Regions from separate parts of the Limnoraphis robusta BA-68 BA1 genome, predicted to be linked through region 1. Evidence: riboswitches for the same ligand, from Rfam matches in the RefSeq annotation. Region 1 holds a riboswitch; each other region holds the start of a gene.
The links. A riboswitch is a leader RNA that binds a small molecule or an ion and turns the genes downstream of it on or off. The one in region 1 is predicted to bind cobalamin.
Positions count from the first base shown of each region.

Region 1 (4,058 bases):
AACAGCGAAACGTCGCCAAATTCACAGCCAATTAGAAACGGGAGAATTACCTGTTTTAGTGGGAACTCATGCGCTGATTCAAGATACGGTAAATTTTCATCGGTTGGGGTTAGTGGTGATTGATGAACAGCATCGGTTTGGGGTGCAACAACGGGCTAAATTGCAACAAAAAGGTGAATCTCCTCATGTTTTAACGATGACAGCGACGCCCATTCCGCGTACATTAGCGTTAACGTTACATGGGGATTTAGATGTCAGTCAATTGGATGAACTTCCGCCGGGGCGTCAACCGATTCAAACGACTATTTTGATGGGGAAACAACGCAATGAAGCCTATGATTTAATCCGACGAGAAATTGTGCAGGGAAGACAGGTTTATGTGGTGTTGCCGTTAGTTGAAGAATCGGAAAAGTTAGATGTCCGTTCAGCAGTGGAGGAACATCAAAAACTGCAAACGAAAATTTTCCCAGAATTTCAAATTGGTTTATTACATGGTCGTCTGAGTAGTGCGGAAAAAGATGAAGCGATTAGTCAATTTCGCGATCAAAAGACGCAAATTCTGGTTTCTACAACGGTGGTAGAAGTGGGGGTGGATGTTCCGAATGCAACGGTGATGTTAATCGAAAATGCGGAACGATTTGGGTTATCTCAATTGCATCAATTACGGGGACGAGTTGGACGGGGTAAACACAAATCTTTTTGTCTATTAATGGCAGGAAGTTCAACGCCAGAAGCCAGAGAAAGGCTAGAGGTTCTTGCAGAGTCTCAAGATGGATTTTTTATCGCTGAAATGGATATGCAGTTGCGGGGGCCAGGTCAAGTTTTGGGATCTCGTCAGTCAGGATTACCGGATTTTGTCTTAGCGAGTTTAGTTGAAGATCGGGAGGTGTTAGAATTGGCAAGAGATGCGGCGCAAAAAGTGATAGAAAAGGATGAAACGTTAAACCGTTGGCCGTTAATGCAGCAGGAGTTAAACCGACGGTATCAACGAATGTTAGGGGGTTCTATTTTGACTTAAATATGAATATTAGATCGGCTACTGTAGAGGATGTTTCGCTGATTTTTTCGTTTATTCAGAAGAAGTCAGAGTTTGATCGTAATATTGGGGGGTTTTCGGGTGTGTTGAAAGTTTCTGAAGACAAAATTCGCAAAACCCTATTTGGGAAAATTCCTTTTTCTTACGTTGTATTTGTCGAGAACTTTGAACGGGAAATCGGCTTTGCGTTGTATGCTTTTAGATATTCCTCCTATATGGGTCAGCCGAGTATTTGGTTAGATGATTTGTATATTGACGAAGATAGCAGGAGTCAGGGTGCGGGGTTAATGTTAATGAATCATCTGGCTGAAATTGCGATAGAAAATGATTGTACTCATCTGGCCTGGAATGCAGATAGTCGAAATATTCGCGGATTGAATTTTTATCAACGTTTGGGTGCTGAAATTACGGAAAAACAGGGAAATCGATGTTTTTTGAAATGGGTTCCATTCTCTAAAGTCTGAAAAATTAACGCTGTGCTAACTGTTCAACAAAGGCTTGATGTTCAACGCTTTCTAACCCCCTTTGCAATACTTGTAAAACTTGTTTCATGTTCCCGGCTAATAACTCATTCACTGCTAACCATAACCCCGGAAAAACACGACTGCGAATAATACCTGCATCATCAGGTTGCAACTGAATATATTCTCCGTTTTCTAACACAAACCAATTGAATTGATTTTCATAGGATTGCCAAACGAGATATTCTTGTACTCCATTGCGTCGATAAACTCGTTTTTTATCTCCTAAATCAATAGATACACTACTGGCGGCAATTTCTACTATTAATTCGGGTGAACCGACAAGATAACCCTCCTCAGTGATTTGAGTTTTTCCGCCTTTTTCAGCTTCAATTAATAACACTCCATCGGGTTGGGGTTCATTCTCTAAATCTAAACGAACTGTTGGTTCAATACTTAAATCAATACCCGCAGTAGCCGCTTGATAAACGCCTAACCAAGTGATAATTTGACTGTGGGGTTTGACCTGCTGTTTATGTCGCAAAGGGGATGCCATATATACGACTCCTTCAATTAATTCGGCTTTAATATTGGGCATTTGATTGTAACGTCGTTCAAATTCGGGGCGAGTTAAGCGATCGCCATTTTCCAAAGGAGGAATAGAGGTTAAAATAGTTTGGGATTTAAGTGGGTTCGCCATAACGACACTTCTCTTTCTAGGGTGTTGCTTCAATTTTATCGTTTTCAATCTTTCGATCTCATTTTGGGATTTTTATGATATCATTCAGCTTATCGGTTCTAATGGGGAGCAGTCATTAGACGCAAGGGGGAAAGTTCGGTGCAAATCCGTCGCTGTCCCGCAACTGTGATGAGGCTTATATTAAGTTTCAGAGTCAGGATGCCCGCCGATTATTGTTGTTTAATTTGCGCGTCTGCGAGGTACAGATAGTGTTTGAATTAGTCTTTTTACCAATAAAAAACAGGTTTAAAGCCCCGTCGTTCACGACGGATTATTGTATGCTACAATAACTTATCGTGGAGCGACAATGATAAACATGATTGTCTATGAAATGAAGCTACAAGGAACTGTTGCCCAGTACAAAAAGTTAGATGAAGCTATTCGTACTGGTCGTTTCGTTCGCAATAGCATCATTAAAGCATGGATAGACGGTCAAATCAAAAGTCGTAACGATGCTTATACCTACTGCAAACTGTTGTCAGACAATCGGAGTTTTCCCTGGGTAAACCAACTCAATTCTATGGCTCGACAAGCACACGCAGAGAGAGCATGGGCATCCATTTAAAAACCGATAGAGAAGCGGAAGAACGGATTAACTTAACTGTAAAACGCATAGATCTTGGCATCTCACAGATAGCTTAATCCGTTAAATCCTTATCCTATCTGTTTTAAATTGAACGATTTTATCAAAATTGTCGGAAAAAAATACCAGGTCGAAAAGGCTTTCCCCAATTTAAAAAGTACCAAGTCCGAGCATCAGTTGAGTACAAAACTTCGGGCTGGAAACTTTCAGAGGATAGACGCTATTTAACCTTTTCCGACAAGTTTCAAGCGGGGACATTTAAGCTTTGGGGAAGTCGAGATTTGCACTTCTATCAACTCCAACAAATTAAACGGGTTAGGGTGATTAGAAGGCACGATGGTTACTATGCTCAATTTTTGATAGACCATGAAAGGGAGGAAAACAAAGAACTCAGTAACAAACAAACAGGTTTGGATGTCGGTTTAAACCATTTCTACACTGATTCAACAGGTAAACAGGTAGAGAATCCCCGTTTTCTAAGAAAAGATGAGCGACGAATTAAAAAGCTGCAACGTCGATTATCTCGAAAAAAAAAGGGAAGCCAAAACCGTAAAAAAGCCAGGAATCGGTTAGGTAGGGCGCATCTAAGAGTTTCACGCAGACGTAATGATTTGGTTTGTAAACAGGCCCAACACGTCATACAGTCTAACGACTTGGTAGCGATAGAAAATCTACGGATACGGAACATGGTTAAAAATCATCATTTAGCCAAGTCAATTAACGATGCTGCTTGGTACAGATTTAGAGAATGGTTGGAATATTTTGGGAGAATTTATGGGGTTCCGGTGATTGCCGTTGAACCTGCATACACGTCTCAAAATTGTTCAAACTGCGGTGAGAAGGTTGTCAAAACTCTCAGCACCCGGACTCACAAATGTCCTCACTGTGGGTATGTAGCAGACCGGGATGAAAACGCCGCCAAAAACATTCTAAAATCTGCATTAAAACAGCTATCAAATCAAGAAACGGATAAGAAATAGATTAACGGATTAACTTGACTGTAAAACGCATAAATCTAGGCTTCTCACACGTAGCTTAATCCGTTTTTCCGCTTAATATCTGTTTTTAAAATACCGTCGGGCAGATGGAAATCAACGCCTCCCGAGAGACTGATCTCTGCTTGGGCGGGGAAACCCAATCCTTGTAAGTCAACTCATAGAAAGAGGAAGCCCAAACAGTGATGTTTGGAATCTCCGTTGTTTACGGCGGAGAGGATGTCAAGATTCAATCCGTTACGTT
Region 1 is NZ_JAYGHR010000081.1:44,736-48,793, reverse strand. It holds gene recG (ATP-dependent DNA helicase RecG) at 1-1,018, shown strand, start outside; gene VB836_RS23895 (GNAT family N-acetyltransferase) at 1,021-1,500, shown strand; gene VB836_RS23890 (Uma2 family endonuclease) at 1,505-2,197, opposite strand; cobalamin riboswitch at 2,274-2,421, shown strand; partial or broken gene VB836_RS23885 (RNA-guided endonuclease TnpB family protein) at 2,553-2,795, shown strand; partial or broken gene VB836_RS23880 (RNA-guided endonuclease InsQ/TnpB family protein) at 2,909-3,799, shown strand.

Region 2 (4,058 bases), on a different contig from region 1:
CAAAACGATTTCCGACGCCTTGCAATACCATTCGCATCGGTTTATTTGGAACATGAACAAAGCCTTTTATTCGATAAATTTCCTGTTGTTGAACTAATTCTTGTAATTTTTCAATTAAAGTTTTCGGTTCAAAGGCTTGATCAACAATAAACTGTACTGCATTAATTTCATCATCATGTTCGTGTTCTTCTTCGTGATCATGATGACTCGGACGACTTTCTAAATGGTCTTCGACTGCGGCATTAAACCCCAACAAAAGATTAGTATCAATCTCTCCTTGCTGACAAGAAACAATTTTCACACCTGCGGGAAGTTCTCGGTGTAACCATTCTCGAACTTTAGTTAACGAATTTTCATCTACTAAATCGGTTTTTGTTAATAAAACCAGATCCGCACAAGCTAATTGATCTTCAAATAACTCTTCAATGGGCGTTTCATGTTCTAAATTCGGATCAGCTTGGCGTTGAGCTTCTAAAGCTTCTAAATCTCCCACCAAAGTCCCCGCAGCTAATGCTTGAGCATCCACTACCGTCAGAACCCCATCAACGGTTGCACTATTGCGAATTTCCGGCCAACGAAACGCTTGTATCAGGGGTTTAGGTAAGGCTAATCCAGAGGTTTCAACCAGAATACAATCAATTTTATCACGTCGCTTGAGAAGTTCCTGCATCGTCGGATAAAATTCTTCTTGAACCGTGCAGCATAAACAGCCGTTTGTTAGTTCGACAATATTATTTTCTGGGGTTTCGTCTTCTTCGCAAATTTGACAGGAACGTAAGAGTTCCCCATCTATTCCCATTTCCCCAAATTCATTCACTAAAACGGCAATTCTCCGTCCTTGATTATTTTGCAAAAGATGACGAACTAAGGTGGTTTTACCTGCTCCGAGAAAGCCGGTCACGACGGTAACGGGTATTTTGTGCATAGCGTTTTTTGAGGATTTTTTACAGGTGAGAATCAGTTGATTGAAGATATTAACCGAGCAATGTTGTTGCTAGAAAAGCCGCACCTACACCACAGATTGTAAATCCAGCAAACCGCAGATTGAGATTGGGTTGATCCGGAATGGTTTTCAGAGTGAATCGTCCGATTTGATAAGCTATTAAACTAACAATCAGTTGCACAAGAGCAAAGCCTGATAAATAGGCAATGAGCGGTGTCATTTGCGCCCCAACAATGGCTTCTCCGTAAGCATAACCATGAAAAATTCCAGCGATAATACTGAGGCTAATTAACCCTACTAAATTGGGGCTATTTTTCTGGGTGAGCAAGATTCCAAACGCGAGTACAGAAGCCGAAATTACCACTTCTGGAACAGGTAAATTAACATTGAAAAGATGAAGTCCGGTTCCGCTAAGAGTTGCTAAAATAAACGAGAAGGGAATGAAAAAGCCGGCTGTAGAACCTTTGAGTGCAGCGAATAACCCGATAGCCACAACAAAGGTAAAATGATCTAAACCGATGACGGGATGGGCTAAACCCGAGAGAAATCCTTCCAGCCAATTTGAAGGGGTTTCACCGCCAAAAGCATGATGAGCGCTGGCGGGGGAAGCGGTAATCATCAGGCTGAGACTTAATAATAAGCCGACAGCAATAGAAGAGTTGAGTTGAAAATTTCTGAGTTTAGACATCTTGATTGAATTCAATTTTAATGAGAATAAAACAACCTGCTGAGGAAAGCAGTTCCTCCCTTGATTAACTTGCTTTCCACACAAAAATAGACCCCAATAACTGTTAGCCAGCCAGGGGGAAAGGTGAGTTAAGATCTGGATTTAAACTGTTGAAAATTATTAACTTCCCGATGTAGCGGCGGAAGTCTAGATTGCCAGCAATCAAAAAAAATCACATTCAACACTATCTGTACCTCGCAGACGCGCTCACGGTGGACTGAGATGATCGGCGGGCATTCTGACTCTGAGAACGTGCAAGCGTCTCATTACAGTTGCGGGACAGCGCCAGATTTCCACTGGACTTTCCCCCTTAAGTCTGATAGCTGACCCCTATCAGAACCGATCTATCCCTAAACAATATCACAGATAGGAGCAATTGCTGCGTTTATTTACAGTTGAAATCAAAATTAATTGAAAAGAGGAAGATTAAGCGGAGGTAGATGATCGAAGTTGTTTGAGAGGAAGTTAGGCAATGTTGTTCGTGTTATTGAAATATTTGTTATCAGATGGGGAAGCACTGAGTTGAGGATTTTGACGTTCAACCAAGGGCGGCGCAGAAAGACGATACTGCACGGTGGGTTTATTAAGTTGAATCTCCTCAACATGAGTATAGCGATCGCTACGATGCCCATTGGCTTCACGTTCAAGGTAGGATAATGGCAAAGTAATCGGCCATAATAGGGTGGCGAGTCCGAGAACTATCCAAGAACTGGTGTCAGTTTTGGGAGTTGATTGATCTTTGAGGAATATTTTGAGACAGTGAGCAAAAAACACCAGACCGATTAAAATATAGCCCCGAATCATCAGTGTAAAAATTAACATTTTTTAACTCGATTCCTTTCGGAAATGAAAAAACAGAGGGATTGCCCCAAGTCTTTTCACCGTAACAATTTTTTGTGGGAACTGCCTCCGTTAATTCCCTAATTTTCAGTTAAACAGCAAGTATGATCTTCTGAAATTTTTTATGTAAAAATACGGAAGCCAGTTTGAGCAATTGAGCAGAACCGTCGTTCTATTCGGGTGGTGTGTTTTCATCCTGGGGAGTCGGCGTTGGCTGAGTCGGTGCAGGTAAAGTGGGTAGAACATCATCTTTGATTTTGACAAAAGCATCATAACGAGTGCTGCGATCGCTAACGACTGCGGCAGTTACCCCAATGGAACGAATTGCATTCATCCAAATCGCTTGTTGGGGAGGAAGCTGAGGTAAAGACAGATTTCGCCGATCAAAGACTCGTTCGACATCCACAAAGAAACTGCCATTATTTGGACTCAATTCAGTGGGTAGCGTTTCCTTAAATAAGGGATTTGAGCTAATCACTTCTGAAGGTAAAGGTAAAATTTGATTAGCCACAGGCGCTCCCAAGGTGGCAAACAGCACATTTTCATCCAGCCAGCCACGAGTTACACTAAATCCACCGTAGGGAGAGGTCCACTGGATTACAGGTTTGCCTTGAATTTGAGTAGATTCTACCTGAAATTTTTTGGACTTCATCACCTGATCCAACTTTTCTAAAGTCGTTTCAGCCGCTTTGCGATCGCTGGTTTCGAGCATCAAAGCCAATCCCGCCGAAAACTTTTGTGGGGTTTGTTTGTTCGGAATTGCTGGAATTAATGATAGTGCAAATTCTCCGCCCATCCAACTCAAAAAGTCTTTTTCTAAATCCATCTCAGTGGCTTTTTTTAAGCTGGAACTGAGCGCTTCTGGACTTAAAGGTGCAATCGGATTTGAAGCCGCATCTTTACTGTAATCTTGCCACAATCGCTGCAAATTTCCGCCTGCCATGACCATGATGGCATCATTCGGAATCCGTCGCAGCATATCCTGAGATTTGTTTTCAACCACTAGGGTTTTTTGACTACTCGGTTTGTACCAAGAAATGCCTTTAAATCCAATTCCTCCTGATTCTAAAACCACACTGCTGGCAAATCCTTGATGCTGCTGCAATTTTTCTAAATTTTCGGGCGCAATGGGTTGAGCGGAGGTGAAAGAGGCGACACTCGCAGCCACCGGAATATTCAGATAAATTTCTGCAAAAGCTCGGGAAGTTTTAATTTTTTCGATCGCACTTGCATAACCTGTGGTTTTGGCAATGGAGGCTTCTCCGCGAAAAGTATCAATGGTGCGATCTGTGGCGTTTGCATCGGTTGTCACGAGTAGAAACTTTTCACCCAAGACGGCGATTGAATAATTTTGCGTCGGTAAGCCTTGGGTTTCTATAATTTCAATCCCGCGATAGGTACGCTCGACGACATCACCTTCTGTCAGTAATTTCGGTTGAGCGAGGACTTCTTGGGCTTTTTGAGGGTTGTCAATAGGAAACACCATCACCATTGCGGGTTCTGTGGGGGAAGAAGGGGGTGAGTCCGGTTTGGGGAGTGTACCGGAGG
Region 2 is NZ_JAYGHR010000006.1:79,614-83,671, forward strand. It holds gene cobW (cobalamin biosynthesis protein CobW) at 1-925, opposite strand, end outside; gene VB836_RS04860 (HupE/UreJ family protein) at 975-1,631, opposite strand; cobalamin riboswitch at 1,882-2,029, opposite strand; gene VB836_RS04865 (hypothetical protein) at 2,136-2,492, opposite strand; gene VB836_RS04870 (DUF3352 domain-containing protein) at 2,683-4,058, opposite strand, start outside.
Region 2: another riboswitch for cobalamin. It lies ahead of VB836_RS04860 (HupE/UreJ family protein); the one in region 1 lies ahead of VB836_RS23885 (RNA-guided endonuclease TnpB family protein).

Region 3 (4,058 bases), on a different contig from region 1:
CAATTCGCCCAGTGAACTCGTAACAGATCATCCCATCACAAACAACAATCATCAACTGCTTGCGGCTTTACCTCAATATTGTTCACCTGATGAATACAAAAGCTTTTTTGAGCATTTTGTGCGGGGTCAAGATTACCAAGGGAAGGAAACACGTTTTACTTATACAGCAGATACTATTGAAGTCCGAGACTATAAAAATCCTAGTATTCTCATAGAAGTTATAAGTAAAAAAGATGATGAGTTTAGCATAGATTTGAGAGATTACCGTTGGGTTCAATTGGTGCCTTCTAGTGTTGATAATAGTCCCTATACTCGCTTGCAAATTGACTTTATACGCTTTAACAACAACACCTTTCGAGTAGACTATATTAAAGCTGAGTATGCTTATGATCCTCAAGTGGGTGAAGAAGAATATCTTGTTCGCACTTATGGAGAACCTGGGGCTTATATTTTTGAGCATCGCAATGGTTGCTGGAATTTAACCCAAAAGTTGCAATAGAAAGTTATGAGGTGGGGCGGGTTTATCTCAATCTCGGAGTAGTGCTAAAGATATTGACTGAACCCGCCCCTACAGAATCATTATTGATTAGTCGGACATGATATTAGATCTTGCATCCCTATCAGAAACAGGGTTTCTTGCTAATTTAGCTGATCGGCTAAATTTTTTGTAGAGAAACCCGGTTTAGAAGGTTTTGTTGAGTTCGGGTACAGAATAGAAGTTATAAGCCACAGTCGTTCAACCTGGATACTAGAGTAGCAAACAACATTGCAGACTCCCTGCTTCGACAGAACCATGAGCGCAATATATCCCAACCTTCGATATCAATCTCAACCCGACAAAATACGGCAAGTGGGGGTTGAGTGTGCCAACATTCATTGTATTCTAACCATTTTCCTGACCTTCTCCAACCCATGCTATCGCCAAAAGTATTCCAAATGTTCTGGTTATACTCTTTGTTTCCCCCCAAATGTTGATAGATTTGCTTTTGCTTAGAGAACCCAAAGTTTCCATTGCTGTGTGTTGTCCAGAGTTGGTCAATCATTTGAAGATCATTACAGGGAAACTTTTCAAAACTCTCGATATCTAAGTAAGCCGTCGCCTGTTTACCTGCAATTTTCAGCATTAATCGATATGTTTCACCATCTGCTTGCTTCCATTGTGCAGCAGCGAGAAGTTCGCGTAGGGGATTGTAGTCAATCATCGGTTTTTTCAGTGAAGGGGTAATTCATAAATTACCCGTACCTGTTATCAATATTGCCTTTTGCCTTTTATAGCATTATTTTTTCGATTTCATATTACTTTTGATCTTGGCTGTAGTTAACAAAACCCCCTCTAAGACTGCATAAGCGGAGCATGAGGGGGGGGTAGATCCAAACTAATTATCTATTGAATCTCACTGAGATGAATTTTCGCTGAGAAAGAGTTTCAGGGTATTATGGGGTTTGCCAAATGCGTTGATGATATTGCTGCGGATCGGCATAGGGGTCAACAGCCTCATGGGAGTGACCGTGATCATGGCTGTGATGATGGTGATCGTGATGATCGTGATGATGATGACTGTGTGAGTCGCCAGCAACGGCTGCTAACCGGAACTTACAGGCTTCACAGTTCATCTGAACTTGACCGAGTTGGGTTTCAATTTCGCGATCGCGTAAGAGTTGCAACAGTTCGGGTTGAATGCCCATTTCGGGCAAACAAGTCATGCTAATATCGGGATATTGTTCTTGTTGTTGGGCGGTGATATCAAAAATTTTCTTGACTAACAGGCCTGTAAACAAGAAATAAGGCAAGACAATAATCCGTTTGGGCTGATACAAACGGGCGCGACGGAAGCCTTCTTCTAGACGCGGGTGAGTAATTCCAATAAAACAGGTTTCGACGGTTTGATAACCGCTTCCTTCCCACACCATTCGAGCGAGTTTGTAGACATCGCTATTGGCATCAGGATCAGAAGAACCCCGCCCTACAAAGAGGATAACGGTTTCAGAACGATCAATATCAGGGCGATCAAGTTCTGCTAAACGAGTTTTCCACAAGTCAAAAATCAGGGGACTGATACCGAAATGACGCCCATAATGAAACTTGAGTTGCGGATAGGTTTCTCGGGCGCGATCAAGTTCGTTGGTAATATCAAATTTGTTGTGACGGGCTGCAAATAAGAGCAGAGGTAAGGCTGAAAGTTCAGTGTAGCCTTGTTTGAGACAGCGTTCAATGCCTTCTTGAATAGTTGGGCCTGTGAGTTCGAGAAAACAGGGAACAACGGGACGAGAATGGTCAAGGGCTTGATAAGCTTCGGCAAAATCAAGGAAGGTTTGGCGGCCTTCGGTGTCGCGAGTCCCATGTCCGATCAGCAACAAAGGACGTTGCAAGGGTAAAGGGGGAAGACTGAGGTTGAAATTTTGAGTTTGACTAATAAGCATTTAAGCCCCTTTCCTGTGCTTGGCAGGATGTAGAGTGGTCTGTAACGAGTTGGCATTCTGGCTTGTCAATTGGCGAGTCCATGACTTACAGCTGCCGCACAGCCCCGGATTTTAACCGGAGTTTCCCAACAGGTTACTGTTTACTGAGTAATAACTTTTATAGCATAGCAAGTTGAGTGGATTTTGCTGCAAATGTAACGAATCAACATAATTGAAGCGATGGACAAGTTTAATCTTTATTCTCGCGCCTCCCAACTGATAATTTTATTAAGTAACTGATTCGGTTGAATGGGTTTGGTAATAAAATCATCAGCCTGAGTGATTAAGACACTTTCTGGAGATGTAGATTCAGTTTCAGTTGTGATTGCTAAAATTTTGATTTGTTGTGTAGCTTTGGTGTTTTTTAGGTGGTGAATGATTTCATAACCATCTTGACCCGCTATGTACATATCAACAATAAGGGCTGTCGGTTGTAACAATTCAATTTGTCCGAGTGCGGTTAATCCTTCTACTAACCAAACCACTTGATAACCCGCCGCCGTTAGAATTTCACAGATTAGTGTTGCTGTTTCTTCATCATCTTCAATCAGGATAAACCGACCTCGTGGGTTATTAGTGTATATTGTTTGTAGTGAGGTTTTGAATGAAGAAGCTTTCACTCGTTGCTGAGAATTTGGAGAGAGATTAGGTAGAGCGGGAAGGTGAACGGTAAACTTAGAACCGATACCTTCAGTTGAGGTAAATCTAATCGCTCCTCCATGAAGTTCAACTAATTGTTTGGTCAACGCTAAACCTAAACCTGTTCCGCCATATTGACGACGATAGGAAGAATCAAGTTGTTGGAACTTTTCAAATAATAAAGGTTGTTGTTCCTCGGGAATTCCAATTCCAGTATCTTGGATTTGCAAAATCGCTGTGTTCCCATCAACTCGAACTCGTAGAGTAACTCGTCCGCCTTCTGGGGTGAATTTAATCGCATTACTTAATAGATTGGATAAAATTTGTTTGACTCGGTGTTGATCAGCCGAAAATTTATCTTGATCGGGTTTTATCTGAATATCACTGGTGAGGATGATATCCTGTTTTTGCGCTCTTTCTCGAAAGGAATATAAACTCTGTTGAGCGAGTTTAGTTAGAGAAAATTCACTGATTTGTAAGACTGTTTTTCCGGCTTCTACTTGAGAAAGTTCGAGAATATCGTTAATTAGTTCTAATAAATGTTCTCCACTGTCGTGAATTTTTTTTAGATATTCTTGCTGCTTTTCTCGGGGAATTTTTGGCAGTTCTTCACTGTTAGAATAAAGACGTAATAGGGTAGCTGAAATCCCAATGACACAGGTGAGCGGCGTTCGCAATTCATGGCTCATGGTGGCTAAAAATTCGCTTTTCGCTCGATTGGCAGATTGAGCCGCTAATAAGGCGTCGTGAAGGGCTTGTGTGCGTTCTGTAACTCGTCGCTCTAAGGTTTGCTTTTGCTGTTGGAGTTGGGCGTAGAGTTGGGCTTGATAAATTGCGATCGATAAATGTTCGGTTATTTGAGCGAGAAACTTGTTTTCATCCTCAGTCCAAGAACGGGGTTGGAAACATTGATGGGCGATTAATAATCCCCACAATTGATTTTGTACAATGATTGAAAA
Region 3 is NZ_JAYGHR010000010.1:35,475-39,532, reverse strand. It holds gene VB836_RS06955 (hypothetical protein) at 1-499, shown strand, start outside; gene VB836_RS06950 (GUN4 domain-containing protein) at 720-1,202, opposite strand; gene VB836_RS06945 (sirohydrochlorin chelatase) at 1,435-2,421, opposite strand; adenosylcobalamin-variant (AdoCbl-variant) riboswitch at 2,464-2,563, opposite strand; gene VB836_RS06940 (hybrid sensor histidine kinase/response regulator) at 2,658-4,058, opposite strand, start outside.
Region 3: another riboswitch for cobalamin. It lies ahead of VB836_RS06945 (sirohydrochlorin chelatase); the one in region 1 lies ahead of VB836_RS23885 (RNA-guided endonuclease TnpB family protein).